Regions from separate parts of the Paraburkholderia sp. GAS334 genome, predicted to be linked through region 2. Evidence: predicted binding sites of a transcription regulator. Region 2 holds the regulator's gene; the other holds the start of a gene.

Region 1 (16,064 bases), on a different contig from region 2:
GTTCGGCGGCGTCGATCGTGAACCTGCCGGCGGGGGCGCGTGCTTCGATGACGTCGCCGATAGAAAGCGCGTCGTGCAGATGGGACGACACGCGTCCCTCGCGCTTCACGCTGATGCGATAGATGCCATCGGAAGGCGCAACCGAAAGCGTATAGGTGCGCCGAGCGGGCGTTGTTTCACCTGGCAGCGTCACGCGTACCGGCAGATGTTGACCCGCTACGTGCGGCACCAGCCCCGAGCCATCCGCCGGTTCCAGATGAAACGAACGGATCGTCGTACTTTCGTCGACGATGCGCGCGATCTTCATCGGCCGCCACGCATCGGCGAGCGATGCGGCCTTCAGACGGCTCGCGGCTTCGTCCCAGTTGCCCGTCAACAGCGAATTCGACGAAGCGCCGTCGCGACGCTTTTTCCAGCGCACCGGCAGCGCGCCGCTGCGAAACACCGCGCGCCGCGTCGTGAAGCGCCACAGGCGTTCGGCGCCCTGAAATGCGGCGATTTCCGGCGAGTCGAGCATGACTTCGGCATCGCCCGTCAGTTGCAGCAGGTCGCCGGTTTCGAAGTCGGCAAAGACGAGTCCCGCCTTCGGATTGACCAGAAAATTGCCGAGCGTGTTGAAGAACAGATTGCCGGCGAAATCAGGAATCGTCAGCACGCCGTCGTCGCCGATGCGCACGAAACCCGCCCTGCCGCCGCGATGCGACACGTCGACCTGCCGTTGCTTCACGCCGTCTTCATCGCGATCGACATACGAGGCGACGAAGAACGAATCGGCGCCGCGAATCAGGGCGCGGGCGCGGTCATCGAGGCCATCGGCGTAATCAGGCGCGACGGCAGCCGGGACGCCTGCGTCACGCGCGAACTCGTAATCGCGCAGCGTGATGTACTGCGGACAGTTGCCAAAACTCTGGCCGACGAGCAGATCGAACGCAGCCGCATTGTCACGCTGCACCGTGCCGTTCAGACGGTTACGTCGCCGTGTCGCGAGGTCGATGCCGAGCAGCGCGATGGCGTTGCCGTCCTCCATGCCGCTATCGGCCGGGTCCATCGCGTCGCGGGCGCTGCCGACGCGCAGACTGCCTTCGTCAGGCGAATGCATGAAGCCCGGCTTGCCGGCACGCAATGTCGCCCAGACGTCTCCCGCGGGATCGACCGCACCGAGCACGACGAACGGCAGGAGCGGATAGAACGCGCGATGCTGCTCCGGCAGAAAGTTGCGCAGAACACGTCGGCCGACATCGTCCATCCGTTTGTCGACACCGACCTTGCGCTGGATCGCAAGCTCACCGGCGTGCCACGGCGAGCGATGCTGCGTCTGGGCTGTTTCAGTCATGATGTCGGGTCCCGGCAAGGTGGGCGTTGCATGGGCGCGCGCCGCGCCCATGCTGGATGTGTCGAACGTGTCTGGTAGCGATTGCAGTCTAGGCGGCGTGACCGCGGGTTTGAATCCGTCGCGCGGAGAATTGATTATTCGCAAAACGAGAAGAGTGTGCGCAGCCCCGCTGGCGCTGGCGCTGCGGGCAGTGGGGCGGAGGAAACGGTCGGCGCGCCTACGTGTTTAGCGAGCGATCCGCCCGCAGCGTTTCGATCGCCAGGTCGAGAAAAGTCCGGACCTTGCGCGTGACGTGCCGTCCTTCGCGATGCATGACGTGGATCGGCAGCGGCGGCGGCTCGAAGTCCTCCAGCACGATCTGGAGCGTGCCTTCGCGCAGTTGCTGCGCGACCTGATACGAAAGCAGCTGCGTCAGCCCGAGACCGGCGACGACAGCGCCGATCGCCGAATCGTTGGTCGTCGTGGTCATGCGTGGTTTGACGCGCACCGACTGCCGGCGCTCGTCGGCGCCAAAACGCCATTCTGAAAGAGCCGACAGGCCGCTCGCCGATACGATCGCGCGCCTGGCCAGCTCGTCGGGATGCTGCGGCACGCCGTGCTGCGCCAGATACGCCGGCGACGCACACACGACGCGGCGAACCTGCCCCACACGCACCGCCTGCATCGACGAATCCGGCAGTTCGCCAAGCCGGATCGCTACGTCGATACCTTCGTCGACGATATTCACGATGCGGTCGAGAAACCAGCAGCTGATATCGACCTCCTGATAACGGCTGAGATATTCGGTGACGATGGGCGTCACGTAGATCTTGCCGAACAGCATCGACGATGTGATCGACAGCAGGCCGCGCGTAGTGCCGTGCATGCTGGTGGCCGACTGCTCGGCTTCCTCGATGTCGGCAAGAATGCGCCGGCAACGGTCGGCGTAATCGGCGCCGGTGTCGGTCACGCGCACCATGCGCGTCGTGCGGGTCAGGAGGCGCACGCCCATCGCGTCCTCGAGTTCGCCCACCATGCGCGTCACCACGGAAGGCGACACCTTCAGCTTGCGGGCCGCCGACGCGAAGCCACCGGTGTCCAGCACGGTCAGAAAGGCAGTCATGGCTTGCAGACGGTCCATAGGGTTCCTGTGGCAGCGCGGCGAAGGAAAGGGTTGGCAGGGCGCCCGATTTGAATTTCGCAAAGGATATCGCAGGCGGTGCCAGATCCGCGAGCCACGGCTTCCAGCGGAGCGATTGCGGCAACCCGGCGCCATCGTGGCGGTGCAGCAAAAACGTCATGCTACGATTTCCCGACCATCGCGCAACGCCGGAGGGCCGTCGTGACGAAAGACGACTTATGGAAGCAGTGGGACGCCGAAGGCGCGCCCGCCGCCCGTGCGCATATCGAATCTGCCGCGGCGAGCCCCGAATCGCGCGACTGGGCCCGCGAATGGATGTACCGGAAAATCGAGGCGCAACAGCAGGCAAAAGACAGCGAGCAGCGCGAACTGTCGTTCCGCTCACTGAGCGCGTCCGAACATTCGAGCGAAGCGGCGCGCGAATCCGCGCGGGCGTCTCATTCGGCGGCCGAGGCGTCGCAGCGTTCTGCGACGGTCGCGCGCTGGTCCGCGTTCTGGACGATGATCGCGGCGCTCGCGTCGCTGCTCGGTGTCGTCGTCAATGCGGCGCTCAACCTCGGCTGGCTCGACTGGGCGAAGCACGTTGCGCCCTGAGTCCCGATGAACGACACTGCCTGCCTGACGCCATGAGTGAACGCATATGAACCAGGAGACAGCGGCGCGCTTCGAACGCGAATTCGTGCCACGCATCACCGCCGCACTCGCGCGTTTTTTCAGTGAACGCGTACACCTCGAAGTGATTCCATACGGCGGCGCGCGGCATCCGACGCGGGTGCGTATCACCGCCGACCTGCTTTCGGCCGGCCACGGTTATACGTATCCGTTGAATATCTCGTTGACGTGGGATAGCGACGCCATTCAGGGGCTGCTGGAACCGGACGGCGAAGCCCGTTTTGCGCGCTATCTCGACGCCTTGTCGTGCAAACTCGGAAACTGGCAGGGTGGACGCGCGATCGATTTCGGGTCACGCTCGCAGGCAGAACCGTCCATACTGATTGGCGGCCTCGATTTCGATGCGTGACGGCCGGATGTTTCGCGCAGCCCGGCGGCGTGGCCGTCATGCTACGATTTCGTGGTCAGGACGATGGAGGTGGCTATGGCTACGTACGCTGTTGATGCCGTACGCATCAACCCTGCTAACGACCGCGTCACGCATGTGCGCTGGGCGCTCATCAACCCGAAAACGAACGAATGGCTGTCACAGCATGAGATCGTGGAGCTGGACGAAGTCGTCAGTGCGATCCGCGCGGGCAACCTCGTCTGGTCGCTCTACACGCTCGGCGGCATGCGGTTGCTCGGGCCGAAGATCAAGACCGTCTCGCACACGGACGGCCATGACGGCATCGATACTGACATCCCTGGCGGCCATGTCGAAAAATCGATCGACGATCTGCCGCGGGTCTGATCCTTCCGGTTTGACGATCTGGCTGGCCATCGCCGGCGTTGGGCGTCCGCGATGGCCCATCCTGCACTGGATCGTTGCCAACCGCCTGTTTAGCCGCCCGTCGAACCGCTCGTCGAGCTGATTAAAGCGCGCGGATGTCGGCGGTCGGTTCCTGCCCGAACGCCTCGCTCAATATGTAGTCGACCAGTTTCGCCGCCGAAGCTTCCGGCGACGCGAGCTGTCCGTTGCGCTTGAGGTCTTCGAACTTGCCGCGCAACGGAAACTTCTCCGTATCCACGTCGCGGATTTCCGCCTGCATACCCGTATCGACGACGCCCGGCGCGAGACTGCAGATGCGCAGTGCACGGTTCTCATCGAGCGCGACGGCGCGCGCATGATGATCGAGCGCCGCCTTGGTCGCGCAATAGATACTCCAGCCCGCATACGCATTGCGCGCCGCGCCGCTCGAGACATGCACGATCCGGCGATCGGTCGCGTCCGTGGCAGCCGCTGCGACCGCGCTTGCCATCATCAGCGGCGTCGCCACATTCAGGCTCACCGCGCTCGCAATCGCGGCAGCATCCTGTCCTTCGAGCGGACCGATCGGCTGCACCATGCCCGCATTGTTGACCAGCACGACGCGATCCGCACCTGCAACAAAGCTGCGCAACCCATCGCCCGCGATCCATGCGCCGACACGCGCGGTGTCGGCAAGATCGAGTTCGACCTGCGTGAGCGCTTCAGGAAAGCGTTGTGCGAGCGAAGGGTTCAGCGAGCGCGAGACGCCCAGCACGTCGATGCCGCGGCTGAGCAGTTCCGCCGCGAGCGCATCGCCGAGGCCACGCGTGTGGCCTGTGACGATGGCGCGGGTCGCAGACATCCCGGACTTCGTTGCCGATGCCGTCATGCGTGAGCCTTCTTCGCTTCGAGACGGAACTTGTGCAGCAGCGGTTCGGTGTAACCATTCGGCTGCTCGCGCCCTTCGAAGACGAGCGCGCACGCGGCCTTGAATGCCAGCGATCGATCGAAGTCCGGCGCCATCGGCTGATAGTGCGGATCGCCAGCGTTTTGCTGGTCGACGACCTTCGCCATCCGCTGCAGGGTTTCCTGCACGAGTTCGCGCGTCACCACACCGTGACGCAGCCAGTTCGCGATGTGCTGGCTGGAAATGCGCAGCGTCGCGCGATCTTCCATCAGACCGACATCATGAATGTCCGGCACCTTCGAACACCCGACGCCCTGATCGACCCAGCGCACGACGTAACCGAGAATGCCCTGCGCGTTGTTTTCGACTTCGCTGCGGATCTCGTCATCCGGCCACTGCGCCTTTTCGACGACCGGAATCGTCAGCAGGCCTTCGAGCAGTGCGTCGCGCGCGGCGGCGTAGGCGGTGCGTTCCATCTCCTGCTGAACGGCTTCTACGTCGACCTTGTGATAGTGCAGCGCGTGCAGCGTGGCGGCGGTCGGCGAGGGCACCCACGCGGTATTCGCGCCGGCCTTCGGATGCGCGATCTTCTGTTCGAGCATCGCGTGCATCAGATCGGGCATCGCCCACATGCCCTTGCCGATCTGCGCGCGGCCACGCAGGCCAGCGTCAAGACCTGCGAGCACGTTATTGCGTTCATACGCCGTGATCCAGCTCGACGACTTCATGTCGCCCTTGCGCATCATGGCGCCGGCTTCCATCGCCGAATGCATTTCGTCGCCGGTGCGATCGAGGAAGCCCGTGTTGATGAACGCGACACGCTCAGCGGCTGCAGCGATACACGCCAGCAGGTTCACGCTCGTGCGGCGCTCTTCGTCCATGATGCCCATCTTGATCGTGTTATGCGGCAGGCCGAGCAGCTGCTCGACGCGCGCAAACAGTTCGGCGGCAAACGCGACTTCCGCCGGACCGTGCATCTTCGGCTTCACGATATAGATCGAGCCGGTGCGCGAATTCAGCTTGTTCTGCAGATCGTGGATCGCGCAGAGCGTCGTGACGACGGCATCGAGAATGCCCTCGGGAATTTCACGGCCGTCGCGATCGGTGATGGCCGGGTTCGTCATCAGATGCCCGACGTTGCGCACGAACAGCAGCGAGCGGCCGTGCAGCTTGAACGTCGAACCATCGGTCTTGCGGTATTCGCGGTCGGCGTTCAGGCTGCGCGTGAACGTCTTGCCGTTCTTCGTGACTTCCTCGGTGAGCGTGCCCTTCATCAGGCCGATCCAGTTGCGATACAGCTGGACCTTGTCATCGGCGTCGACGGCGGCAACCGAATCTTCGCAATCGATGATCGTGCTCACCGCAGCTTCCATCAGCACGTCTTTGACATGCGCCGCGTCGGTCTTGCCGATCGGATGCGTGGCGTCGATCTGGATTTCGAAGTGCAGGCCGTTGTGCTTCAGCAGCACGGCCGAAGGCGCATTCGCCTCGCCCTGAAAGCCGATGAATTGCGCCGGTGTCTTGAGCGCGGTCGCGCCGTTCTTCAGCGTGACGACGAGTTCATTCCCTTCGACGCTGTAACGCGTTGCATCCTCATGCGAGCCGCTTGCGAGCGGTGCGGCCTCATCCAGAAACGCGCGTGCAAAGGCAATCACACGTGCGCCGCGCGCGGGATTGAACGTCTTCTGCTTTTCGGCGCCATCGGTTTCCGGAATCGCATCCGTGCCATAGAGCGCGTCATACAGGCTGCCCCAGCGCGCGTTCGCGGCGTTGAGCGCATAGCGCTGGTTCGACAGCGGCACAACGAGTTGCGGACCGGCCTGCGTGGAAATCTCGCTGTCGACGTTGCTCGTGGTCGCCTTGAATGCTGCGGGCGCGGGCACGATGTAGCCGATGCCTTCGAGGAACGTGCGATACGCGGCCAGATCGCGGACCGGGCCCGGATTCGCGCGATGCCAGTTATCGAGTTCGGTCTGCAGGCGGTCGCGTTCGGCGAGCAGCGCGCGGTTTTTCGGTGCAAGGTCGTGCACGAGTGCATCGAAACCTGCCCAGAACTGGGTGTTATCGACGCCGGTGCCGGGAAGCGCCTCGCTGTCGATAAAATTCTTGAGTGTGGCTGCAATGCGCAGCCCGCCTTGGTCGGTCATCTGGGTCATGAACTGCTCCGTCTGTCTGTATTGGGCCTCTCGCCCGTTCAAGCGTTGATACTGTGTGCGCCGGCACGCGCCACCTGGGCATCCTGGTCCGCCTTCACGCCCGACACGCCGACGGCGCCGATCACCTGACCGTCGACCACCACCGGCACGCCGCCTTCGAGCGTACCGGAAAGCGGTGCGCTGAGGAAAGCGGTGCGTCCGCCGTTGATCATGTCCTCGTACTGCTTCGATTCACGACGACCGAGCGCGGCGGTGCGGGCCTTGTCGGTGGCGATGTACGCGCCGATCGGCGCGCAGCCGTCGAGGCGCAGCAGCGCGAGCGGATGGCCGCCATCGTCGACGACCGCGATCGCGACCGCCCACTGGTTCTTCTCGGCCTCTACGCGCGCCGCATCGAGGATCTGTGTCGCTTCAACGACGCCCAGCATGGGTTTGCTCAGCATGATCGATATTTTCCTTGAGAGAGGGAAGCGTTGATGTAGAGGGCCGATCCAGTGACATACGTGTGCGTCCATGCGCATCGGGTGCACCTTCCGGGGGCGCGGGCTGGCGCGGAGGTGGAAGGGCGAAAAGCGGCGGACGCATCAGCCATGAGTGTGCAGCGTCATGCGGGCGTCGTCCAGAAACCAGAAATGCGGCTTGCGGCGCGTGCATCGGCGCACCCGCGGGCGCGCGGGTCGCGGCGCGCGAGGCGAAGGCTGACGGCCACGGGTTTGCATCGTGCGTGCGACCCGTTGTGCGACCGGGCCATGCCGGCCTCCGAGCAAACCCGACGAGATTCGCCGATAATTCCCCGGCGTCGGGACCGGAAGACATCCCGCCGCGCAGGAACCTTCATATCCATTTCCTCGCGACACGGCGTCACAAGCGGCGTGCAGCGGCGGTTTCGTTCCGTCGCGCCTGGAAGTTCCTTTCAGTTTTACAACATAACGACCATGACCTCATCCGACCAAACAAGTCGATCCTGGACCAAGGTTCTCCTTGTGATCCCCTACATTGCGCTGCTCTGGCTGCCGTTCTATAACGATGTCCGACCATCGCTCCTCGGTTTTCCATTCTTTTACTGGTATCAGCTGCTGTGGGTGCCGGTGACGTCGCTCCTGCTGTACGTCGTCTACAGGAGCTTCAAATGAATGATGTGAAACCAATCGATGGCGTGGCGATGGGCGTGTTCATCGCGTTCTTCGCGCTGGTCACGGTGCTGGGCTTCGTCGCGGCGCGCTGGAAGCGGGGCGACCTGACACAGTTGCACGAGTGGGGTCTGGGGGGGCGGCAGTTCGGCACGGTGATTTCGTGGTTCCTCGTGGGGGGTGACTTCTACACCGCGTACACCGTGATCGCGGTGCCCGCGCTCGTGTATTCGGTCGGCGCGTATGGCTTTTTCGCGCTGCCTTACACGATCATCGTGTATCCGTTCGTGTTCGCCGTGATGCCGAAGCTCTGGCAGATCGCGAAAGCGAAAAATCACATCACCGCGGCCGACTACGTGCACGGCGAATACGGCGGCAAGCTGCTGCCGGCGGCCGTTGCGCTGACCGGTATCGTGGCCACGATGCCGTATATCGCGCTGCAGCTCGTCGGCATGCAGGTGGTGATCAAGGGACTTGGCGTGGACGGTGAACTGCCGCTGATCGTCGCGTTCGTGATCCTCGCGGTGTACACGTATTCGAGCGGCTTGCGGGCGCCGGCGATGATCGCGTTCGTCAAGGACATCATGATCTACATCGTCGTGATCGCGGCGGTGTGGCTGATTCCGGCCAAGCTCGGCGGCTACGGCGCGGTGTTCGATTCGGCCGACAAGTTCTTTCAGGCGAAGGGCGGCGCGACCGGCATTATCCTGAAGCCGTCGCAATTCACCGCGTATGCGTCGCTTGCGCTCGGTTCGGCACTGGCCGCGTTCATGTATCCGCACACGATGACGGCGGTGCTGTCCTCGTCGTCGGCGAAGACGGTGCGCAAGAACGCGATTTTCCTGCCGGCGTACACGCTGCTGCTGGGTCTGATCGCGCTGCTCGGTTATATGGCGATTGCAGCGGGCATTCACGTGAAGTCGGCGTCGGATGTCGTGCCGGCGCTGTTCGGCACGATCTTCCCGTCGTGGTTCGTGGGCTTTGCCGCGGCGGCGATTGCGATCAGCGCGCTGGTGCCGGCGGCGATCATGTCGATCGGCGCGGCGAACCTGTTCACGCGTAACCTGTGGCGTCCGGTGGTGAACCCGAACATCACGCCGGAGAAGGAAGCCTCGACGGCGAAGGTTGTTTCGCTCGTCGTGAAGTTCGGCGCGCTGCTCTTTATCGTGTTCCTGCCGACGCAGTACGCAATCGATCTTCAACTGCTTGGCGGCGTGTGGATTCTGCAGATCTTCCCGGCAATCGTGTTCACGCTTTATACGCGACGCATGTCGACGGCAGGGCTGCTCGCCGGCTGGGCGGTGGGTCTCGTGACTGGCACCAGCCTTGCAATCGCGCAGGGGCTGAAGCCGGTGTATCCGCTGCATATCGGCGGCGCGACGTGGCCGCTGTATATCGGCCTGATCGCGCTGGTGGCGAATATCATCATCACGTTTGTTGTGTCGGCGATTTCGCCGAAGCGCGCGCAGGCGGGTGCGGTTGCACGCGGGTAGGGTGGTGAGCGGTTAGTGCTGGATGTTCAGGGGCGGCCTTTGATGGCCACCCCCGTTTTGCGGAAAAGCCGGCTATGTGCCGGCTTTTCTGTTTTCCGCGCGCAGCTTCAGTTCTTCACGGTCAGAAGATTCGCATCTCGCGCAAGCAGCCATCGACCGTCGGCTTCCTTGCGCAGGATCGTCAGCGTGTAGCCGGCGCGATGAACAGGCGCCGCGTTGCCGGGCGGTCTGATCGTCATGTCCAGATGGTTGCGCACGAAGGCCCAGTTGCCCTGGACCTGAAGCTCCTCGATGTTCGCCGTGCCTTCGATCCCAACGTTCTTCATCCCTTCGGACATCGCCGCGAAGGCTTCTTTACCGAAGGGCTCCTGCCCCGGTGCCATGAAAACCACGTCGTCGGTCATCAGGCTCAGCACGGTCGCCGTGTCGCCGTTTTTGCTGGCGGACATCCACGCGTCAATCAGTGTGCGGATAGCGCGTTCGTCGTCGCTCATGTCAGGGTTCCTCAAGTGGAAGAGGCGTTACAGCGGGTCTGGCCCGGTGTCGTATTGGCAATCCACCGCGGGCGCGGCAATTCTTGCAAGCCAGCGGGCAATTCTTGCAACAGCGAAGAGGCCTTCTGGTCAGCGACCGGGAGGCAAACCGGCGATGATCAAACCGCTCCATAAAAACAGATGCAAACAGGGCGGATCGCTCGTCACTGCAGGCGCAGTGACGCGATCCGCCGTCATGAGTGGTTCGCTGCGGGGCGACCCAGGGGACCTCGAGGCGTCTTTATCGCCTGATGACGCTCATCAACAGGGTCACAAGGAAGATCACGATGAAGATGAAGAACAGGACCTTTGCGATTTCAGCCGCGCCAGCGGCGATCCCGCCGAAACCGAAGACGGCGGCGATGATGGCGATGATGAAGAAAATGGCAGCATAACGAAGCATGAGGGCCTCCCACCGTTGAATTGCCGGATTGATTAAAGTCGTTGGACGGCGTCGTCTCGCAGGCCGATGAGGCCGGCGCCGCATGGGAAACAGCAACACCTGTGCCCAGTCTCCGAATGCGCCTCGACAGGCACCTACCGGCAACTACAGGCAGCGGCTGTCATCGACAGATTCGCCGCGTGCATCCAGCAGTGGGGCGCGCGTACGTCACCGCGCCCGATCCGGTGCCTGATATTCACGCACGGATCCATCGCAGCACGAGCGGGCCGCACAGCACGCCCCACGTCACGGCGCAGATCAGCAGGGCAATCATGACGGCGGCGCTCCCGCAATCCTTTGCGCGCCCCGAGAGTTCGTGCCGGTCGAGCGAGATACGGTCGATGGCGGCCTCGATACCCGAATTCAGCAGTTCCACGAGCAGCACCAGCAGCACCGAGACGATCAGCAGCACGCGCCCGACGGGACTGACCGGCACGAAGAGCGCAGCGGGCAGCAGGATCGCCGCCAGCGCGACTTCCTGCCGGAAGGCGCTTTCGACGCGCAACGTCGCGACGATGCCGTTCCAGGAATGGCGCAAGGCGAACAGGGCGCGCAAAGGACCGGTGCGCCTGGGTGGCACGGCGGGAGGGGACTCGGTGGAATGGCTCATGGGCGTTCGATCGTCGAGATGGGCACAGCATGCCCGAATGGTTACAAAAAGTCACAGAAACGTGCTATCGTTCGTCCGCGATTACGCGGGACGACCGGCGCGATCAAACAAAAAAACGCAAAAAAGAGAGCAGTCCGCCCCGCGGCTGAGCAACACAAGACGTCGCGCGCCAGTTTTCCTCAAAGCCTTGTATCGAAGCCTTGTCGCTACAGGCATCCCATCGCTCAAAGATTTCCGTAGACGGCCGTAAACCCGTACAGGGGTTGCGTGCGCGACCGCGTCGTCATCTGTTTTCTCCAGTGTTACCGCAGTGAAATGCGGCGGGCCGGATTCGCGAAGATGCCACTGGCAGCGACGGAATGGACGGCCAGTGTTCACGAGCTGATCCGCAAATGAAACCTGTCGTATCGTTTTGTCTCTCGCTGGCGGCCACAGCCGGCGTCCTCTACGCAGCCGCGTTGCCGGTTGCTTCGCTTGCGGCACAAGGTGCTGAGCGATCCGCTGCCGGCGCTGCCTTGTCGGCAAAGCCAGCTTCGGCTCCGGTTGCCGCGGCACGCGCGACTCTCGCCCCAGCCGCTGCCGCCCTCGCTGGCAACGCGCCCGTGGCCGCGCCCGCTGCGGCTGCCAGCGACGCCTCCGCGACGGGCCTCGGCCGCCCGTCCACTGTCCATGTCCCGTTCTCCGCGCTCGGCGCGTATCTGCCGCTGAACCTGCGCGGTCTCGAAGATGCGCGCACGGTCAACGTCGGCGTGCGGCTCGACCGGATCGTGACGGGCGCGCGGCTGCGCCTTCGCTACACCTACTCACCGGCGCTGGTGTTTCCGGTCTCGCACATCAAGGTGTCGATCAACAACGAAGTCGTCGCGACCGTGCCGTTCGCCGCCGATCACGCCGGACAGATGGTCACGCAGGACGTGCCGCTCGATCCGCGTTTCTTCACCGACTACAACCAGTTCGACCTGCGCCTGATCGCGCATTACACGCTCGATCACTGTGAAGACCCGGGCAGTTCGGCACTGTGGGCCGACGTCAGCCCGACCAGCGAATTCATCCTCGACACCGCGCCGATCCGGTTGCCCAACGATCTCGCATTGCTGCCCGCGCCGTTCTTCGACCGGCGCGATGTGAGCCGGCTGCGCCTGCCGTTCGTCATGTCCGCAACGCCCGACAACGCTACGCTGAAAAGCGCCAGCGTGCTGGCATCGTGGTTCGGATCGCTTGCGGACTACCGGCAGGCGCGGTTCCCCGCGATGTCGACGCTACCGGCGGACGATCAGGCTGTGGTCGTCGGTACGATCGCGCAGATCGAGCAGCTGCATCTGCCGGCGAGCCTGGAGTTGCCGCCTGTGACCGGGCCGATGTTGATCGTCGCGGACAATCCGGCGTCGGCGGATCGCAAGCTGCTGATCGTGACCGGCCGCACCGGCGCCGAAGTCGACGACGCGGCCTACGCGCTCGTGCTCGGCAAGGCTGCGATGTCCGGCTCATCGGCGCAGGTCACGCACGTCGATATCGGCGTGCCGCGCAAGCCCTACGACGCGCCGCGCTGGATACCGGTGGACCGTCCGGTCGCTTTCAAGGAACTCGTCGACAATCCGAACCAGCTGCAGGTGAGCGGCGGTTCGCCTGACGCGATCCGCGTGAACCTGCGCGTGCCCGCCGATCTGTATTCGTGGAGCGGGGCAGGCGTGCCGCTCAACCTGCGTTACCGGTATACCGCGCCGACGGTCGCGAACAATTCGGCGCTCGCCGTCGAGATCAACGAACAACTGGTGAAGTCATACCGTCTGCAGCCTGCGGGCGCCGAAGACGCACATGGCCGCCTCCAGTTACCGCTCCTGTCCGGCACAGGCAGCCGTTCGAGCAACGCGCTCGATATTCCCGCGTTCCGCGTCGGCAGTTCGAACCAGTTGCAACTGCGCTTCAATCTCGATTCACAGAAGACCGGATTGTGCGCAGCCGTCGCGTCGAACCCCGCACAGGCCGCGGTCGATCCGGATTCGACGATCGACTTTTCGAATTTTGTCCATTACGCGCAGATGCCGAATCTCGCGTACTTCGCGAACAGCGGCTTTCCGTTTACGCGTTACGCCGACCTTGCCCAGACCGCGGTCGTGATCTCCGACCATCCGTCGCCCGAGGAACTCGAAGCGATGCTGACGATGATGGGCCACATGGGACAGTGGACCGGCTTCCCGGCGTTGCGCGTGCAGATCGCGCGTCCGTCCGAAGTGCCGCAGTTCGCAGACAGGGATTTGCTCATGATCGGCGGCGCGGCGACATCACCGGTACTCGACGGCTGGCGTCACGCGTTGCCGCTGACGATCGGCGCGGCCGACGGCATCACGCACGCTTCGTTTTCGGTCAAGGAGCGTTGGCGCAACGGCACCCAGTTGACCGACGGCAGTGCGCGGCTCGACGAAAGCGGGCCGCTCGCCGCGCTGCTCGGCTTCCAGATGCCTGGCAGCAAGGGGCGCAGCGTGGTTGCGCTGGCGTCGACGGATCGTCACCAGCTTGCTGACGTGCTGGACATACTGGAAAAGGCGGACCTCGTCTCGCAGGTGCAGGGCGATGTCGCGCTCGTGCGGCACGGCGAAGTCGAGAGCATGCGCGTGGGCGAATCGTATCTCGTCGGCTATGTGCCGTGGTATGCGCGCATCTGGAGCAAGGCAATCCAGCATCCAGTGCTGCTCGGGGTGCTCGGCACGCTCGCCGGCCTGTTGCTCGCGATCGGCGCGTTCACTGCATTGCAGGAGCTTGCCGCACGCCGTCGGGGGATCTGACGGATGGCGGGGGTGAACCGGACTGCGCGCAGGCGGGTGCTCGGCTGGACGTTGTGCAGTCTGCTGGCGGGTAGCGTGACGGCTGTTGCAGCGAACGCACGGGCCGCTTCGCCCGTGACGGGCAGCGGCGCGCAGGCGCCTGGGTGTCCGTCTGCGCCGGCTGCCGGGTGGCCGCGCTGGGAGCAGTTCAAACGCGACTTCGTCTCGAAGGACGGTCGCGTGATCGATGCCGGCTCCGCCGATTCACGCACCGTGTCCGAAGGGCAGTCGTACGGTCTTTTCTTCGCGCTCGTCGCAAACGACCGCGTGACGTTCGACGCGATTCTGCAATGGACCGAGGTCAATCTCGCGCGCGGCGATCTGACTTCGCATTTGCCGTCATGGCTGTGGGGGCGGGGCGAGAACGGGCAGTGGGGCGTGCTCGACACGAACGCGGCTTCCGACGCCGATCTATGGATCGCATACGCGCTGCTCGAAGCAGGCCGCGTGTGGAACGAACGCAGTTACACCGCGCGTGGCGCGCTGCTCGCGCGGCGTGTGCTCGACGAGGAAAGCGCGACGGTGCCGGGCCTCGGCCTCACGCTGCTGCCCGGCCCCAGCGGTTTTCATTCCGCGGACACGTGGCGCGTGAACCCGAGCTATTCGCCTGTGCAGGTCATTCGCGGTATCGCCGCGCACCTGCCTGACGATGCGCGCTGGCCGCGGCTGCTCGCTTCGACGGGACGCCTGCTGACCGACACCGCACCGCACGGGTTTGCGCCGGACTGGGCGCTGTACCAGACCGGCCGCGGCTTCGTGCCCGATGCCGATACGCACGCGGTCAGCGCATACAACGCGATCCGCGTGTATCTGTGGGCCGGCACGTTGAACGCGCAGGACCCGCTCGCGCAGACATTGCTGACGCGCTTCGCGCCGTTCGCCGGTTTTATCGCCACGCACGGTGCGCCGCCAGAAACCGTCGATGCGACGACAGGCGTGGTCGGCGCCAATATGGGCAACGCGGGCTTTTCGGCGGTCGCTGTGCCGTTCCTCGATGCAGGCGGACAGACGGCGCTCGCGGATGCGCAGGTCGCACGCGTTGCGCAACTCGACCGTGAGACGCCGCCCGGGTACTACACCGGCGTGCTGACGCTGTTCGGTCTCGGCTGGCGCGATGGGTACTACCGCTTCGCCGCCGATGGCACACTCAACCTGCGCTGGAGTTCGCCGTGTTCCGCCGCGCAGTGATGCAACCGCTCGGGCGTGGGCTGGCGTCGCTCGTCGTCGGCGTTGCGTCGCTGACCTCGCTGACTTCGCTGACCCTGCCGGGCAACGCGCACGCGGCGACGGCTGCCCACGCCACGCCGCCTGTCGCCGGCTCGCGCACGGCGCCAGCGATGCAGCAGAACGAAGCTGCGCGACGTCTCTACGAAACCGCGCGCACGTGGTCGACGAAACATCGCGACGATCTCGCATTGCAGGCGATCCAGAAAGCGCTCCTGATCGCGCCCGACGATCCCGCGTTGCTCGCGAGTCTCGTGCGTATCCAGTTGAGTCTCGGTCAGGCGCAGGCTGCGCTGGCGACGCTCACGCGCCTGCAATCGAAAGCGCCCGGTGCGATCGCGACGCAGCAGATCGAAGACGAATTTCGCGTGGCGACGAGCGGCCGCCAGGAAATGGCGACGATCCGGTTGCTCGCGCGCAGCGGCCAGTCCGCGGAAGCGTCGCGCCGGCTGGTCGCGCTGTTTCCGCATGGCGCGCCAGCGGGCTCGCTCGGCGCGGAGTATTACCAGATCATCGCCGGCACGCCGGAAGGGCGCGGTCTGGCGATCGGCGCGCTGCATCAGCGCATCGCCGCCGACCCTGGCGACGTCAATTCCGCGCTCGTGCTGGCCGGGCTGCTGAACGCGCGCGGCGAGACACGCGCCGAAGCGAACCGCCTCGCGTGGAATCTGGCGACGCGGCCCGATGCGGACCACGGCGCGTCGATGGATACGTGGCGTCATGTGCTGCAGTCTGCCGGCGCGGACCCGGCGTATCTCGACGCGCTGCGCGCGTATCTCGTGCTCGTGCCTGACGACACCGAATTCAAGGAACGCGTCGGCGTGATCGAAGCGCAGATCGAAGCACAACGCAAGCTCGAACGCGATCCCGACTACATCGCGCAGCAACGCGG
Region 2 (16,064 bases):
TGCGGCATGTGCGGCAGCGAGGGGCTACCGCGGAATGAGGGTTGCGTGGCGGGCGGCTGCACGCCGGCCACGCAAGACGTTATGCAGCAGCCTTACGCGGGCGCCCGCCTTTCCTGCCGTTCTCCCGGGCCGCCGCGGCTTTTGCCTCTGACGTGCTCGAACCGGCACGCCGGGCCGCATCCCGCATCCAGTTCTGCGAGCCGTACACACCTTCGAACAAGGCGCGCGCATAGACATCCACATCGAGTCGCGGCCAGTGCAGCCCCGTGCCGAGCGGCGTAATTTCAATCTTCGACAGATCCGCTGCGCACGCGCCGTCCAGCCCCTGGATCAGGCGAACCGGCACAGCCAGCGTGACGCCGTTGGCAAATTCAATTTCGAGCTTTTCGCTCGAACGGCGATAGCGCGCCGAGACGACACGTGGACCGCGCGCCTCGCCGGCGGCTTTCGCTTCCTTGAATGCTTCTTTAGTGATTTCCATGTATCTCTCTCCAGGCCGCGCATAGCGCGCGAATTTCCGGGTCCAGCACACGGGCGAGCTTGCGCACCTGCTGGATCGTCAGCCCTTCGACTTCGCGCAGCGACAGCGGCCCGGCTGGACAGTTGAGCACGAAAACCGCTTCGCCATCCGCGCCGATCACGTGAACGTGAGCCGGCCGGTGGTCCGATGGATAGATAACAACACGACAACCCTGCGCGCGGAGAACTGTTGGCATGGGTTGATTATAAACCCAACCGATGGGTTTTCTACCAGAAGACGCTTCCGGGACGTTGCGTCACGACAAGGGAGGCGTCATCTGTTCAGCCTGTCAACCCGCCTCCGCCGCCGCCCACGCCATCTCACGCAGACGCGTCCGCAGCCGCGCAACCGCCTGGCTATGCAGCTGGCACACGCGCGATTCGCTGACTTCCATCACCGCGCCGATCTCGCGCAGGTTCAGTCCGCGTTCGTAGTACAGCGACATCAGCAGTTTTTCGCGTTCGGGCAACCGGTCGATCGCTTCCACCAGCGCCGAGCGCAGGCTGTCGTCGAGCAGCGCCGACAGCGGGTCCGAATGGTCGACGCAGTAACGGTCGAGGAACGGCTCGTCATCGGCGGAACGGTCGAAGTCTTCGTAGTAGATCAGCTGGCTGCCGTGCAGGTCCTGCAGCATCGACTGATATTCGTCGAGCGGCATGTTCAGGTGATCGGCGATCTCAGTTTCGCTCGCCGACCGGCCCAGATTCTGTTCGACCTTGTGCACCGCCGTTTCCACTTCGCGCGACGTGCGGCGCAGGCTGCGCGGGAGCCAGTCGTTGCTGCGCAGCTCATCGAGCATCGCGCCGCGAATCCGTTGGCTCGCGTAGGTTTCGAACTGCGCGCCCTGATCTTCCTTGTACCGGCTCGCCGCATCCAGCAGGCCGATCATGCCGGCCTGAATCAGGTCGTCGAGATCGACGCTCGCCGGCATCTTGGCGACGAGCTGCAGGCCAAGGCGCCGCACCAGCGGTGCGTACTTTGCCAGGACATCGGCCTGGGAGATCTTTCCCTGAGCGTTGTACATCGTGCTCCCCTTGTCTCCGCGCTCCGCCTCTCAGGCGTGCTGCGCAGACGGTTGGTCGGCCTGTTTCGCCGCTGTTACTGTCGCGGAGGCCACACCGGGCGTCCGTGACGACATCGCTGGCCGCATCGGCCAGTACTGCAGTTCGGCAGCGACATGCCGGTAGTCGCGCGCAGCCGGTGTCGACGGAAACGCATCGACGACACACCGCGACAACGCCATGGCCCGTGCCATCCGCACATCGGCCGTGATGCAACCGGCTTCTTCCAGCGCAACCGTCAGATACCGCCCCGCCACGCCCGCCAGATTCTCGAACGCGATGCGCGCGTCCGCCGCGCTCTGAACGTGATTCACGAGCACGCGAAACTGCGGGATCGCGTGCGCGAAATGCAAACGCTTCATGCACGCGTACGCGTCGGTGATCGCCTGCGCGTCGATGCGCGTGACGATCACCACGTCGTTCGCCTGCATCGCAAGCGCCGAAAGTGCGCCATCGCGATCGAGTTCCGCGTCGATCAGCACGACGTCGGCCGGTCCTGTGAGCAGTACGGCAAGCTGTTCCGGCGTGCAGCCTTCACGATTGCCACGCGATGCGACCAGCACGCCAAACCCAAGCGCGTGCCGGCCGACGGCTTCTGTCAGCGCCATCTCGCCGCGCACGACCGCCGTAAAGTTGCCCGCGCCGCGCACACCGCCGAGCATCCCGTTCACCGAGTTCTTGCCAAAGCGCTCGTCGATCACCAGCACATCCCTGCCCAGTTCGGACAGCGCGGCCGCGAGGTTCACGACCGTGGTCGTGCATCCCACACCGGGCGAACCGCCCGTTACCGCCACCACGCGCGAACCGGACCGGCTGAGCAGACGTCGCAAGCCTTCCGCCTGATCGAGCACAAACTTATCCAAAGCGAACCTCGTGCAGATCGGCCGTCGAACGCGCCGACAGCGCCGACAGCAGCGCCGGAATATCGTCGTCGTGCGGCACGAACGGCGAGCCGTCGCGCGGAATGCAGAACGCACTCTTGATCAGGAATTTCTTCGTGGCGACGTAGAGGTTCTCCGGCACCTTCTGGCCGGTCGACACGTAGTGCACCGGCAGCTTGTAGCGGATCACCGTGTCCAGCACGCTGCCGAGGTTGGTCGCCTCGTCGAGCTTGGTCAGGATGCAGCCGGCGAGCGCCTGGTTATCCGGCGATCTCTGATACGCCTGGACGACTTCATTGAGCGTGTCGCCGTGGCTTGTCGCGTTCAGCAGCAGCAAACGCTGCACCGGCTGGCCCGTTCCGCACAGCATGGCGATCTGGTCCGACACCGAACGGTCGCGCTGGCTCATGCCGATCGTGTCGATCAGGACGATGTGCTTGTTGCGCAGTTCGGTGAGCGCGAGTTGCAGGTCCGCGCCGTCTTTCACGGCATGCACGGAGACGCCGAGGATCTTGCCGAAAATGCGCAGCTGTTCGTGGCCGCCAATCCGGTAGCTGTCGGTCGTCAGCAGCGCGACCTTGCTCGCGCCGAAGCGCATCACGCAGCGCGCGGCGAGCTTTGCGGTCGTGGTCGTCTTGCCGACGCCCGTCGGGCCCATCAGCGCGAACACGCCGCCGCGCTCCATCAGCGCGTCTTCGTTTTCCATCACCGGCAGGTTCGAGCCGAGCACCGAGTGAACCCACTCCATGCCGGCTTCCATGCTGTCGACCCGCGGCAGGTTCTCGACCATCATCTTCACCAGTTGCGCGGAGAAACCCGCGGCGAACAGGTGCTTGGTCAGTGCTGCGTGCGTCGGGCTGCGGCGCTGATGGTCGGCCCACAGAAGGCCGGTGAACTGCTCTTCCATCATGCCGCGCATCGACGCGAGTTCGTTCATGACCGTCTCGTTGACGATCTGCTCCATGCGCGCCTTGATGCCCTCGGTGACGGCAGCAGCGGCGCTGGCGGGCAAGCCGGCAAGCGGGTTCGCCGCGCCCTTGACGTCGGCCTGCACGGCCGGGGCCACGCGCTGCGCGGCGCGGCGAGCGGCGAGTTCGGCCGCTTCGCGCGCCCATTCGGGCGTCGCCGGATCGTCGATCGTCGCCGGGATTTCGACCGGCGTGCCCAGACCGCGCGCCATGGCGGCGGCCGGTGTCATCACCGGCTTCGCCGTGTGCACGACATCCTGCGCCGCGATACGGCGGGCATGATCGATCAGCCAGGGATTCGTTTCGACCATCGAGCGTTGACGCGCCGGCGTCTCGGCGATAGCCGGCGGCGGTGTCATGGCGGGCAGCGGGGTGGGCGCATCGGAGCGCACTTCGATCCGGTTGTCCGGACGGCCTTGCAAACGCCCCTCCGCACGCCCATCCAGACGGCTTTCGCTCCGCGCTTCGGAACGGATCTCGACGCGCGCGTCATCGGATGTACGCGGGCTGGATGCTGCGGCGCCCGTGTTGCCTGTCGACGTGCTGGTTTCGTGCAATTCCGCTTCGGTGCTGCCCGTTGCCGCGCGCTCCGTGCCAGAGCCGGCTTCCGGGCTCGCGCCGAACACAGACGAGAAAACATCAGGCATGCCGCTGGCGTACGGATTGACCGACATCGACGGCATCGATGCCGCCGAACGCGCGGCCGGCGCACCGCCGAAGCCCGTGCTCATCGTTACGTTGCTGTTCGCGCCGAAGCCGCTGCCCAAGCCTGCGTTCGTGCCTGCCGGGCTACCTGCGCCGAAGCCCGTGCTCGCGCCAGTATTTCCATTGCCACTATTCAGTCCACTGCCGATATTGCCGTTACCACTGTTACCACCACCGAACGTCGGCCCGAAACCGGCGCCATCGGCACCCTGCTGCGCAGGCGAAATTGCGGCCAGATCGCTATCGGCGAGCGCGACGATTTCGACGGTGCCGTCTTCAATGGTGCGATTCGACAACACGACTGCATCGGAGCCCAGTGCTTCACGAACGAGACGCAGCGCGTCACGACTCGTTGCGCCGACAAATTTACGAATGTTCAAGCTTGACTCCCCGATGAGCTTTACGGACCGGCAACATACCGCTTCCCATTGAGAGCGATTATTGCGAAATAAGTCCAGCGGCCATCGGTGGATAAAGACCGGGAAAGGCAGGCAATTCGCGCATTAGGTGCGCGGCATGGGGAATCAACCCTGCGCGCCGATCACATTCGCGACACGCACATGCCGCGTATCGGGCACTTCCGCGTAAGACAGCACCTTCAACTGGGGCAGACTGCGGCGCAGGAAGCGCGCGAGCATCGCACGCAGCGAATGCTGCACGAGCAGCACCGGCGCGAGGCCCAGATGCTGCTGACGCGTCATCGCCTTCTGTACTTCCGTCAGGAGCGTATGCGCGAGACCTGGCTCGAGGCCCGGATTCGCGCCGGTCGCAAGCGCCTGTGACAGCACACGTTCGAGGTTGGCGTCGAGGCCCATCACCTGCATGTCGCCGGAGCCGGGGAACCACTGCTGCGTGATCGCGCGACCCAGCGCGAGACGCACTGCCGCGGTGAGATCGTGCGCATCCGTGATCTTTGGCGCGTGTTCGGCAAGCGATTCGAGAATCGTGCGCAGGTCGCGGATCGGCACGCCTTCTTCCAGCAGGTTCTGCAGCACCTTTTGCAGCGTCGTGAGCGGCAGGATTTTGGGCACCAGATCGTCGACGAGCGATGGCGTGTCCTTCTGCATCCGCTCGATCAGCGACTGCACTTCCTGACGGCCGAGCAGTTCCGACGCGTGCGTGACGACCAGGTGATTCAGATGCGTCGCGACGACCGTGCTCGAATCGACCACCGTGTAGCCATACACCTGCGCCTGTTCGCGCAGGTTCGTATCGATCCAGATGGCCGGCAGCCCGAAAGCGGGATCCTGCGTCGGCGTGCCCGGCAACGCGGCCGTCACCTGGCCCGGATTGATCGCGAGCCACTGGCCCGGATATGCCTCGCCAACACCCACTTCGACGCCCTTCAGCGCAATCCGGTAGCCGTTCGGCCTCAATTCGAGGTTGTCCCGGATGTGAATCACCGGCGGCAAAAAGCCAATTTCCTGAGCGAACTTCTTGCGGATGCTCTTGATCCGCTTGAGCAGTTCGCCGTCGGAATTCTTGTCGACGAGCGGAATCAGCCGGTAGCCGACTTCGAGGCCGAGCGTGTCGATCATCGTCACGTCGTCCCAGCTGGCTTCGGTGGCCTCGGACGGCGTGAGCGCGGCCGGCGCGACGTTCACGAGCGCGGCGGCCGTCTTGCTCTGCGACGCGCGCTTTTTCATCGTGCGGCCAAGCTGGATCAGGCCGCCGCCGAGCAGCAGAAACGCGAAGTGCGGCATGCCCGGGATCAAACCCATCAGCACGAGAATCGCGCCGGTGATCACCAGCACGCGCGGGTTCGTGAAGAGCTGGCCCGTCAGCTGCGTGCCGATGTCTTCGTTGGTCGCGACGCGCGACACGATCACACCGGCCGCCGTCGAGATCACGAGCGACGGGATCTGCGCGACGAGGCCGTCGCCGATCGTCAGCAGCGTGTAGACCTTGCCCGCCGATGCGAAGTCCATGCCGTGCTGCGCGACGCCCACAATCAGGCCGCCGAAGATGTTGATCACCATGATCAGCAGGCCGGCAATCGCATCGCCGCGCACGAACTTGCTCGCACCGTCCATCGAGCCGTAGAACTCGGCCTCCTGCGAGATTTCCGAGCGCCGCTTGCGGGCCTGTTCTTCGTTGATGAGGCCGGCGTTCAGGTCGGCGTCGATCGCCATCTGCTTGCCGGGCATCGCGTCGAGCGTGAAACGCGCGGACACTTCCGCGATCCGCCCCGCGCCCTTCGTGATCACCATGAAGTTGATGACCATCAGGATAATGAAGACGACGATACCGACCGCGAAGTTGCCGCCCACAAGGAAGTGACCGAACGACTCGATCACCTGACCGGCCGCGTCCGGGCCGGTGTGGCCTTCGAGCAGCACGACCCGCGTGGACGCCACGTTCAGCGAAAGACGCAGCAACGTCGAAAACAGCAGCACGCTCGGGAAGGCCGCGAAGTCGAGCGGCTTCATCGTGTACATGCTGACGAGCAGTACCATCACCGAAAGCGCGATGTTGAAGGTGAACAGCAGATCCAGCAGGAACGGCGGCAACGGCAGGATCATCATGCCGAGAATCATGACGATCAGCACCGGACCCGCGAGCGCGCGCAGGTTGGTGCCGCTCAATGCGTCCGGCCGTCGCGAAAGGAACCCTACGCGTGCGTTCATGCTGAGGCTCCCTTGCCTTCGTTTTCATCGCCGAGCGCGTCGGCGGCTTCCTGATCGGCTTCGCCGTCCGCGACGCCGCCCTTGTCGAGGTCGGCGGGCACATCGAACCCGGTCGGTGCGACCGGCGCCTCGCCGCCTTCGTCCTTGAAACGTTTGAGCTGGTAGACCCACGCCAGCACTTCTGCGACCGCGCCGTACAGCGGGCCCGGAATTTCGCGATTCAGTTCGACGTTGTGGTACAGCGCCCGCGCGAGCGGCGGCGCTTCGAGCAGCGGCACGTTGTTCTCGGTGGCCAGCTCGCGGATGCGCGCGGCCACGAGGTTCACGCCCTTCGCAACGACCTTCGGCGCGCGCATCTCGCCATCCGTGTACTGCAGCGCGACGGCGAAGTGGGTCGGGTTGGTCACGACGACGTCCGCCTTCGGCACTTCCGACATCATCCGGCGACGCGCAATCGCGCGCTGCTGCTGGCGGATGCGGCCCTTCACGTGCGGATCGCCTTCGTTTTCGCGGTGTTCGCGTTTCACTTCGTCCTTCGTCATGCGCAACTTCTTGTGGTACGTCCAGAGCTGATACGGCACGTCGAGGGCGGCGACGAGCGCCATGCCGGCCACGGTCATCCCGCAGCAGACGGCGATCAGATGAACGGCGTTGGCGAACGCTTCGTGCATCGGCTGCATCCCGAGCGCGAGGATTTCGTCGCGATGACTCATGATCGCCGTTGCGCCGATGACGCCGACCACCAGCGTCTTCGCGAACGACAGGCCAAGCTGGATCGGGCCGTTGATCGAAAACATGCGGCCCAGACCGGTGATCGGGTTGAGCCGGCTGAACTTCGGCTCCCAGGATTTCGTCGAGATCAGCCAGCCACCGAGCGCGAGCGGCGAGAGCAATGCGGCGGCGCCCGTCAGCGCGAGGATCGGGAACAGCACCGACAGGCCTTCGCGACCTGCGACGCCCGCACTGATCAGCATGCGGCGTGTTTCGAAAACGGTCGCGTGGTCGAAAGTGAAGGCCGCCCGCAGCATGTTCTGCATACGCTCGCCGATCGAGCCGGACATCGCCCACGTGCCGAAAAAACCCGCCGACAGCAGCGCAAAGGTGGAAAGCTCCCGGGAACGCGCAACCTGCCCCTCTTCCCGCGCCTTTTCGATGCGCCGGGGAGTGGCTGATTCGGTTTTTTCGAGGTCGCTATCCTCTGCCAACGCGCTCTCCAGATGATCGGGGCACCATGCCCTTTTTCAGTGAGAGCGATTATTCCTGCAGAAGTCGAGCGACGATCGACGGATAAGGCCGGGGAAAGGGCGGTATTTCGCGGGATGGGTACGCGGCGGCAGGGCTTTCGCCCGTGCCGCACCGGAATCATGACGGCGGCCGCGCCCGCGAGGACGCCGCCGCCCAGCCTGTCGATGCATTACCGGCGGGCGTTGTCCCACGCCGGATCTTTTTCCAGCACGACATAGAACTGCAACGTGCACAATTCGAGCAGCTCGTCGCGCGTGACGTTCTTCAGCGTCAGACGATCGGTTTCGATCGACGTCGGCGTCGACGCTGCGTGGGTGTTCCAGAACCCTTCCAGGCGCCGGTCAATGGCGTTGCGGAACGTGACGACCCGGTATCCAGTCTCGGTGCAGAATCTCAGCACTTCGTTCTGCGTGAAGAAGCGGATATGCGTGATGTCCAGCAGGCCCGCACCGGAGTACGTCCAGTTGCCCTTACTCAGATCGTCGATGAGCATCAGGTTGCGCACGTTCGGGATGCTTAGCACGAGCTGCCCGGTAGGCGACATGTAGGGCCGCAGCGTGACCATCACGTCCCACGGGTTGTACATGTGCTCCAGCACATCCGCGAGCAGCACGGCGTCCAGCGTGCCCTTCGCAATCCCTTCCGCTTCGAGGTCGAAGTCCTCGAACTTGCCTACAAGGACCCGATCGATCTTGCCTTTGGCGAAGTTCGCCGCGGCACGGTTCACCTCGACGCCCCAGACCCGGCTTTGGGGAAACCGCTGCTTGATCAGCGCGGCCGTCGACCCACCCGCGCAGCCGATATCGAGCGCAACAGACGGGTTGTTCGTGTACAGCGCGACCAGGTCCTCGCGACCTCCCATGTGGTAGGCCGCGGCCACGTCGCCGTGCTCGACATCGAGAAATTCCTGCCACACGTAGCGCTGCGTGCTGGCGATCTTGCGAGCACAGCGGCTGATCAGTTCGGCTGTTCGTGCTGCAGCGCTGACAGCTGTCACTTCGTGATACCAGGACTTGCGCCGCGCGGCCAAGCTGGCCGTGACCGCACGGAACGTCGCATCGCCCATCAGTTGCTGAACGAGCGGCGCCACTTGCGCGGCCTCGACGCACAGCACACCGTCGCGGGCGCCGAAGCTGCCGCCGGCCACCGCGCCGAAGTCGGTCTCGACGTTGATCGCCGGTACGTCCGACAGCAGGGCTTCGATCGCGAAATTCGATTCGTACGACACGACGACGTCAGCGGCTGCGGCCCAGTAACGCGCTTCATCGACCGAATAGCGAACGTGGTCGGCCACGCCGTAACTCGTGGCGATCTGCATGAACTGCTCGCCTGCCCGATCTCCCGACGCACCGTTGCCGCGCTCCTTGAAGACAAGCACGACGTCCGTCGTCGCCGACTTGCGCAGCGCGGCGAGCGCACTGCAGGCCTCGTGCATCTGGGTCGCGGCATCGCGGTTGTCGAGCGCGCTCAGCCGCGCGTTCCACGTTGAGCCCCAGACGACCCAGTGCGCAGCGAGCGGCAGGCTGTAGGCCGCGGCGAGTTGCGCGCGCAGTTCGCCGCGGTTGGCCACCAGCACCGGTAGCATTTCCCAGTGCGAATTGCCGACGACGTGAATGTGATCTGCGGGAATGCCGATATCCTCGAAGTACTGCGCACTGCGCGGGCCGGCGACCGCCATGTGGTCCGAGAGGCACGGCTCGCCGATGTAATCGCGGCCCATGCCCGTGCCGTGCGCCACCTGCAGCACTGGAATCTCGTGCGCCCGCGACCACAACGCCAGCGTCTTGCCGTCGCGCATGACATCTTCGTTGAGCACGGTGATTTCGATGTCGTAGTCGTGCGAGAGGACGGTCAGCACATTAAGCCAGCCCTCGATCACCGGCAGTTCGACGGCGACCACTTCTTCAACGTCCCGCAGCACATCGCGCGACACGGGGTCTTCCGCAAGACCGACACTCGCGGGGCCTTCGGCGAACCGCTTTACGAGCGCGACCGCCATACCGGTGCGGGCCGATGCGCTGTCCGTAGGCAGTAGATGCAGTGTCGAACCGCGTTTCTCAACGATGTCGCGCAGCGCAGCGCTCGCCAGATAGTCCGGCACGATCACCGCGCGTGGGCGGTCCTGCAGATAATGCTCGAGAACCGACAGGTTCTTTTCCCAGAGGGAATAAATGAGGGCGGTCTTTTTCATTCGCTACGTCCACCTGTTGCCTGCACGAACCGGGACACGACCTTTCGTTGCAGTTGATATTCAAGTCCGGCGCCAAGACCGGTGCAATCTCTCTCGCACAGTCTGGCGAGCGCCGGGTTCTGATGCCACGACTGCACGAAGCCCTGCAGTTGTCGATCGAGCTGTTCCGCGTCGACCCAGCGCTGGAGCGTGGGGCCGTTGCGCGGCGCGAGATCGGCCCAGCTGATCGCATCGGTGCGGCCAAGGAACGTCGTCAGCAGGAAGTACGCGACCTTGCGATTGCGCAGACGGTCAAGGTGCGCGTCGAACCGCTCGCGCCACACGTCGACAGGCAGGTTGAGTCGCGACGCGAGGTCGTCGAGCCTTACCGGCGAGCTGGCGAGATAGCGGGTCAACATCAGGTCGTTCGCCTGCCAGCGCTGGTTGGCCGCGTCGTCACGCTCGTTTTCCAGCACGACCATGTAGCGGCCGGTCGTGAAGTTGTTCAGACACGCAAACCATTCCTGCTCGAGAAACAGCGTCATATCCAGCAGCGCGTCGTCGGATCCGATCCACGACAGCTGGCGATGCCACCAGTTGGTCGACTGCAATGGCTTGGGAAAATGCCAATGACGATATTCCCCACTAAACACGCTGCCGTACGGCACCAGTGCAACGACTCGCATGCCGAGGCGATTCGCCGACGCCACCACTTCGTCGCTCGACCAGTGCATGTTGAACGCCGAGGCGTCCTGCTTCATCAGCGATTCCACCGTCACGTTCTGACCACGCGAAAAGCTCAGATGGTCCAACGAGTAGATGTCGAAAATCAGCCGGCCGCCGGGTTTCACCACACGCTGCCACTCTTTCAGCACGTTTTCCACGTGCGGAAAATGCGTCATCACGTTCAGCGAAATAAGGCTGTCGAAGCGGCCGCTTTCGAACGGTAGCGCCGTCACGTCACCCGGCACCAGTTCGACCGGCTGACCGCCCGCGAGCCGGCGACACTCGTCGAGCATCGCCTGCGAGCTGTCGGTGCCGGCGAGCCGAAACCCTTTCGAGAGAAGCGGCAGGGAAGCGCGCCCGGTGCCGATGCCGACATCCAGCACGTCCACACCTTTCACATAGTGCTCGCACAGCGCCACTTCAACCTTGTTCTTCAGCCGGTTGGTGCCCGTATTCTCCATCATGCGGTCCGAATACCACGCCACCATGCCCGGGTCTTTCCACGCGTCCGTCTTCCACGCGATCAGATCCTGCTCAGAGTTGCTCATCACTGTCCTTATTCAGAATTCAATCGAAACGCGCTGCCGGGCCAGCACAAACGCTTCGGCTGCCGCGAATCCGGCCGAAGCGCCGCGCCATCCGGCCAGGTGCCGCACAGCTTCCAGCGAGCGTGCGTGCGGGAACGGCCTCATCTCTCCGGCATACGCATTCAGCGCAGCCAGCTTTGCATCCAGGGTTCGTCCGATGCCGACGAACACGTTCGGTACGAACGGCACTGCCGCACCCGCGGGCATCCATTCCGTCGCCGACGACACCTCGAAACACAGCACCTGGTCGACACAATGGCCCGGCAGCGGACGACAAGCCGTCATCACGGCCTCATGCGTGCGCCGGTGATCGATGTTCAGATCGCCAGCGAAATGCGTGTAGACCGTCGACGGCCGATAACGCTCGACCAGCTCTTCCACCACTTTCACCAGGTCCAGCAATGCGACGCAGTCGAGCCGGTTATCCGGAAAATCGAACAGCGTCAGCGTCTTTGCGCCGACGATCGACTGCGCCTCCGAGGCCGCGTCGTGCAGGCGTGCGAACGCCGCGTCGTCGGCCGGACCGCGGCTCGTCAGCCCCTGCGCGAGAATCGCAATGTGCACGTCGTCGCCGCGCGCGGCATGGGCGGCCATCGTGCCGCCGCAGCCGAGGATTTCATCGTCGGGATGAGCAGCCACCACGAGGATCGACTGTTTTTTCATCGCTCTCTCACCGCTTTTTCAACACGCAATGCCATGACGCGATCACGCCCGGTTGCGGCAGCAGCACGCGCACGACCTTTTCTTCCAGCGCGACCCAATCCCAGCCTTCAAACAATTCACGCAGATGCGTCTCGTCGCTGAAATGCACGCGCCCGACGCCCGCGAAAGGCCCCGATTCGATGTGATCGCGCGTCCACCGGTCACCCGCCGGCACACCTGACTGAAACCCTGTGTGTGACGTGGAAAACCAGTCGATGCCGATATACAGGCCACCCGGCTTCAGCTTCGACGCGAGCCGGCCGATGCCACGACGGATCGACGCTTCATCGTTATGCGTCATGGCCGCGCGGTCGACGATCAGGTCGAACGCCCCGTCGAAAGGAATGTTCGCGATGAAGTCGCCGGTCGTGATCTGCGACGCCATTTGCGGGAACCGCTCACGCACTGTGTGTGCCGCAGTCTCGCTGCCTTCCACCGCGAAGTACTGTGCGCCTGTCGACAGCAGAAACGGAATGTTCGCGCCCACGCCGCATCCCACTTCGAGAATGCGGCTCGCGCTGTTCAGATGCTTTGCGTGACGGCGAGTCATGCTGACGAGATCGGACCAGGGCCAGCGGCTGTCATGACCGCCTTCACTGAACGCACGTTCCCAAGCAGAGGAAAAGCTCACAGCGGGTGTACTCCGTGAAAAAAATCCAGCAATGGAACCGGACTATTCATCCACACATCGACGATGCCGAGTGCCGGCACAAATTCGCCATGCAGCTGCGAATACGGCTCGCACCTGTAGTCCTGGTAAATCACTTCGATGTCGTGTGAAGCAAAGGCGGATTCATTCAGATAGTCGCGTCCGAGCTTGCCCGAAAGATAGCGATTCGCGCCAAAATGCCGGCACAGATCGAGAACCAGATCCGATTTCTTCGATAACACGGGCAGTTCGCTCGAGCGAACCAGCTGCGTGGCGCCGAGTCCGAGCTCCTGAATCCAGAATTGCAGCTGCCACCAGCAGAAGTCCGCAAGCGATGCATGTGCGCCGCCATAGAGCGCTTCCAGCCGCGCGAACTTTTCCGCGAATCCAGGCGCCTTCGCATAGCTGAGCGCGATCGCCTTCAGATGCTTCTTGCGCCACGCCAGGCTGTCGTCGATTTCCAGCGTCTGCAGCGTGCCTTCAAGATGACCTTTCTGACGCACCGGCACCGTCAGCCAGAACGGACCGTTCGGCCCCTTGATGCGATTGCGATTGGTAAAGCTGTTCTTCTCGAACTGCACCGTGTCCAGGTAGACGAAGATATCCGCGCGCGCGATCTTCGCGAAGTAGCCCAGCCACGGCAGATACGCCGGCTGATGCGCGGACAGGCTGCACGTCATCACGCCTCCGCTCCGCCGGTGGCTTCGACCTGCGCGCGGTAATACCCCGCACGTACTTGCATCGGGTTGCCGGTGACAAGGGAGAACGACGGGATGTCGCCGGCATCGACAACCGTGCCGGCCGCCACGACGCAGTAGTCGCCCAGCCGCGCGCCGCCCTTGATGACACTGTGCGAGCCGATAAACACGTGATTGCCGATATGGATGTCGCGGCGGTCGATTTCGTCTGACAGCCCAAGACAGCGGCGATGTGAATCCGCGCAGTTGATCGCAACGAACGACGCGATATCGCAGTCGTGACCGATGACGACATTCGCGCCCTTCGCGTTGACTTCCGACATCGCACCGATGAACGTGCCCTCGCCGATCCGCGGCTCGCCATTGATCCACACGAGCGGGTGAAACCGGTTCGGCTTGAATGTCGTCAGCTCAGTGAACTGCTGCTGCAGTGCTTCGACGCGTATGGAATCAGGTGCGCTCATCGACCGTCTCCCTGATCTCGCGCTGCATGTCGCCGAGTTCGAGCCGGCGGCCGGCTGCCAGCGGCCGATGTGCAGTCATGCCCACCACCTGCGCCAGCATGTCGGGCGCAAGGCCGCCGCCGGGCCGGCGCGCGCCGATGTTGTCCGCCGTCAGCGTTTCGCCCGCGGCGACATCGCGCAACACGACGAGACTGCGGCGTGCGAGCACGCGCATGTCGAGTTCCGCGGGTGTCGGACGCACCAGCGGGCTGCCGAGCATCGCATGCGCGGTGCGAATGCCGTTGATCCATTGTTCAAGCCCCGCGGGTTCTTCGGAGAACCAGTGGTCGGGACCGGGCAGGTCCTGCGCCAGCGTGAAGTGCTTTTCGAAGACGCACGCGCCGAGCGCGGTCGCGAGCGATGCTGCAAGCGGCCCCTGTGTGTGGTCGGAAAAGCCGACCTGCAGACCGCCGAAAGCCTGGCGCAATGTGGCGAGCTTGCGGATGTTGACGTCGGCGGGCGGCGTCGGATATTGCGACGTGCACAGCAGCAGCACGACGGGATAGCCGTCGTACCAGCCGGCCGCTTCGAGCGCCTGATGCACTTCGCCGATGTCGCTCATTCCACACGACAGGATCAGCGGCAAACCGGTCTGCGCGTAACGGCGGATCAGCGGCAGATTGGTGAAATCGTCGGAGCCGATCTTGACGGCCGGTACACCGATCTCGAGCAACAGATCGAGATCGGCAGGATTCTGTGGCGTCGACAGGAACGTGATGCCAGCCTTGTCGCAATGCGCTTTCAGCTTGAACCAGTTTTCGCGGCTGAACTCGTAGCGTTGGAACATCGACAGCATCGATTCCGTCACCGCTACGCCCTGCGACTGATACGTGAACGTTTGCTTCGGATCACCGCAAAAATCGACAGCCTTGAAGGTCTGGAACTTGACCGCGTCCGCACCGGCGGCCTTCGCGGCCTCAATCATCCGGAACGCACGTTCGAGCTCACCGTTGTGGTTGATGCCCACTTCAGCAATGGTGAACGGCTCACATCCCACGCCGATCAGGCGACCGCACAGCTCAATGTCTCGTTGCATGTTATGCGCACCTGTCCATCGTTTCATTGACAGCGTCGACGACGCGCGCTGCGCCTCTTCCATCGACGCATCCCCATGCCGCCCGCGACATCGAACGCAGTGCGTCCGCATCGAGCGCGCGCAATCCTTCTGCGTAGGTGTCTGCAGTTACGTCTCGCGCCTTCCCGAGCGAGCGCGCGCAACCGCGCTCCGTCAGTGCAGCAATCACCTCGCGCTGGTTGTCGGCAAGCTCGACCACGAGCGCGGGCACGCCCAGCAGGCAGCGCTCCCAGCTTGCGCTGCCCGCGCTGCCGACACTCAGATCGGCAACCGACAACAGATCCGCCATGTACGGAGTTTGCTGATGGAACCCCCAGCCGAGGCTTTGGCACGCCACTTCGATTCCGGACGGATCCGGGTGTGCCGCACCGATTACGACGTCGACCTCCCAGCCAGTGTTTTCCAAGGTCGCGAGTCCCTGCAATGCCTTCGCCGTTTCATTGCCTTCGTCGCTGCCGCTGAAAAACATCACGACGCGCCGCAACTGGCCGTCGCGCGGCGCACACCGCGTGCGGGCCGCGCGAAATTCCGGCTGCACGAGCGCGAAGCGCGGTCCGAGCAGCAACTGGCACGCCTCCGGCACCCAGCGCTCATAGCGCTGCGCCGAAGGCGAACAATCGTTCTGGTCGAGCAACCAGTCGCATGCATGTGGACGGTCGGCCAGATCGTCGATTGCCAGCAGCCGGCCGACTGTTTGTCGCAATGCGACTTCCCAGCGGGCGTCGAGTCCGTAGTGATCGACGACAACCAGATCCGCCTGCCAGCGTCTTGCAAACTCCCGTGTTTCCTCTGCGTCGGCTTCAGCGTCGTCGTCATCGCCCGCCAGTACGTGAAGCGCGTAGCCGGTTTGTTCCGGTAGCGTCAACAGCGCGCCCGGAAGATCGCGACACACAAACGCGATCGCGGCGCCCCGGGCGGCGAACTGGCGCGCCAGCGCAAGCGACCGC

What was found. The regulator FliA, encoded in region 2, starts transcription of late flagellar genes. The targets are predictions, from matches to a motif close to CTAAAGTTTNNNNNNNNNNNGCCGNTA.
Region 1: a site for FliA is predicted at 11,350-11,376, ahead of bcsB (cellulose biosynthesis cyclic di-GMP-binding regulatory protein BcsB). Genes of this name have one in related genera too.

What each region holds. Positions count from the first base shown of each region.
Region 1 is NZ_JBNDMO010000008.1:205,905-221,968, reverse strand. It holds gene P3T21_RS17145 (pyridoxamine 5'-phosphate oxidase family protein) at 1-1,333, opposite strand, end outside; gene P3T21_RS17140 (LysR family transcriptional regulator) at 1,551-2,453, opposite strand; gene P3T21_RS17135 (hypothetical protein) at 2,655-3,047, shown strand; gene P3T21_RS17130 (DUF5594 family protein) at 3,094-3,474, shown strand; gene P3T21_RS17125 (hypothetical protein) at 3,550-3,858, shown strand; gene P3T21_RS17120 (SDR family oxidoreductase) at 3,980-4,717, opposite strand; gene P3T21_RS17115 (malate synthase G) at 4,741-6,918, opposite strand; gene P3T21_RS17110 (heme-binding protein) at 6,957-7,361, opposite strand; gene P3T21_RS17105 (DUF3311 domain-containing protein) at 7,854-8,051, shown strand; gene mctP (monocarboxylate uptake permease MctP) at 8,048-9,541, shown strand; gene P3T21_RS17095 (SgcJ/EcaC family oxidoreductase) at 9,649-10,035, opposite strand; gene P3T21_RS17090 (DUF1328 family protein) at 10,316-10,477, opposite strand; gene P3T21_RS17085 (diacylglycerol kinase) at 10,713-11,126, opposite strand; gene bcsB (cellulose biosynthesis cyclic di-GMP-binding regulatory protein BcsB) at 11,519-13,909, shown strand; gene bcsZ (cellulose synthase complex periplasmic endoglucanase BcsZ) at 13,913-15,136, shown strand; gene P3T21_RS17070 (cellulose synthase subunit BcsC-related outer membrane protein) at 15,136-16,064, shown strand, end outside.
Region 2 is NZ_JBNDMO010000013.1:126,826-142,889, forward strand. It holds gene P3T21_RS23270 (DUF2442 domain-containing protein) at 80-481, opposite strand; gene P3T21_RS23275 (DUF4160 domain-containing protein) at 468-716, opposite strand; gene P3T21_RS23280 (RNA polymerase sigma factor FliA) at 810-1,544, opposite strand; gene P3T21_RS23285 (MinD/ParA family protein) at 1,575-2,444, opposite strand; gene flhF (flagellar biosynthesis protein FlhF) at 2,437-4,515, opposite strand; gene flhA (flagellar biosynthesis protein FlhA) at 4,660-6,762, opposite strand; gene flhB (flagellar biosynthesis protein FlhB) at 6,759-7,967, opposite strand; gene P3T21_RS23305 (class I SAM-dependent methyltransferase) at 8,177-10,198, opposite strand; gene P3T21_RS23310 (class I SAM-dependent methyltransferase) at 10,195-11,451, opposite strand; gene P3T21_RS23315 (PIG-L deacetylase family protein) at 11,464-12,153, opposite strand; gene P3T21_RS23320 (class I SAM-dependent methyltransferase) at 12,161-12,742, opposite strand; gene P3T21_RS23325 (WbqC family protein) at 12,820-13,521, opposite strand; gene P3T21_RS23330 (acyltransferase) at 13,521-14,003, opposite strand; gene P3T21_RS23335 (N-acetylneuraminate synthase family protein) at 13,990-15,078, opposite strand; gene pseG (UDP-2,4-diacetamido-2,4,6-trideoxy-beta-L-altropyranose hydrolase) at 15,080-16,064, opposite strand, start outside.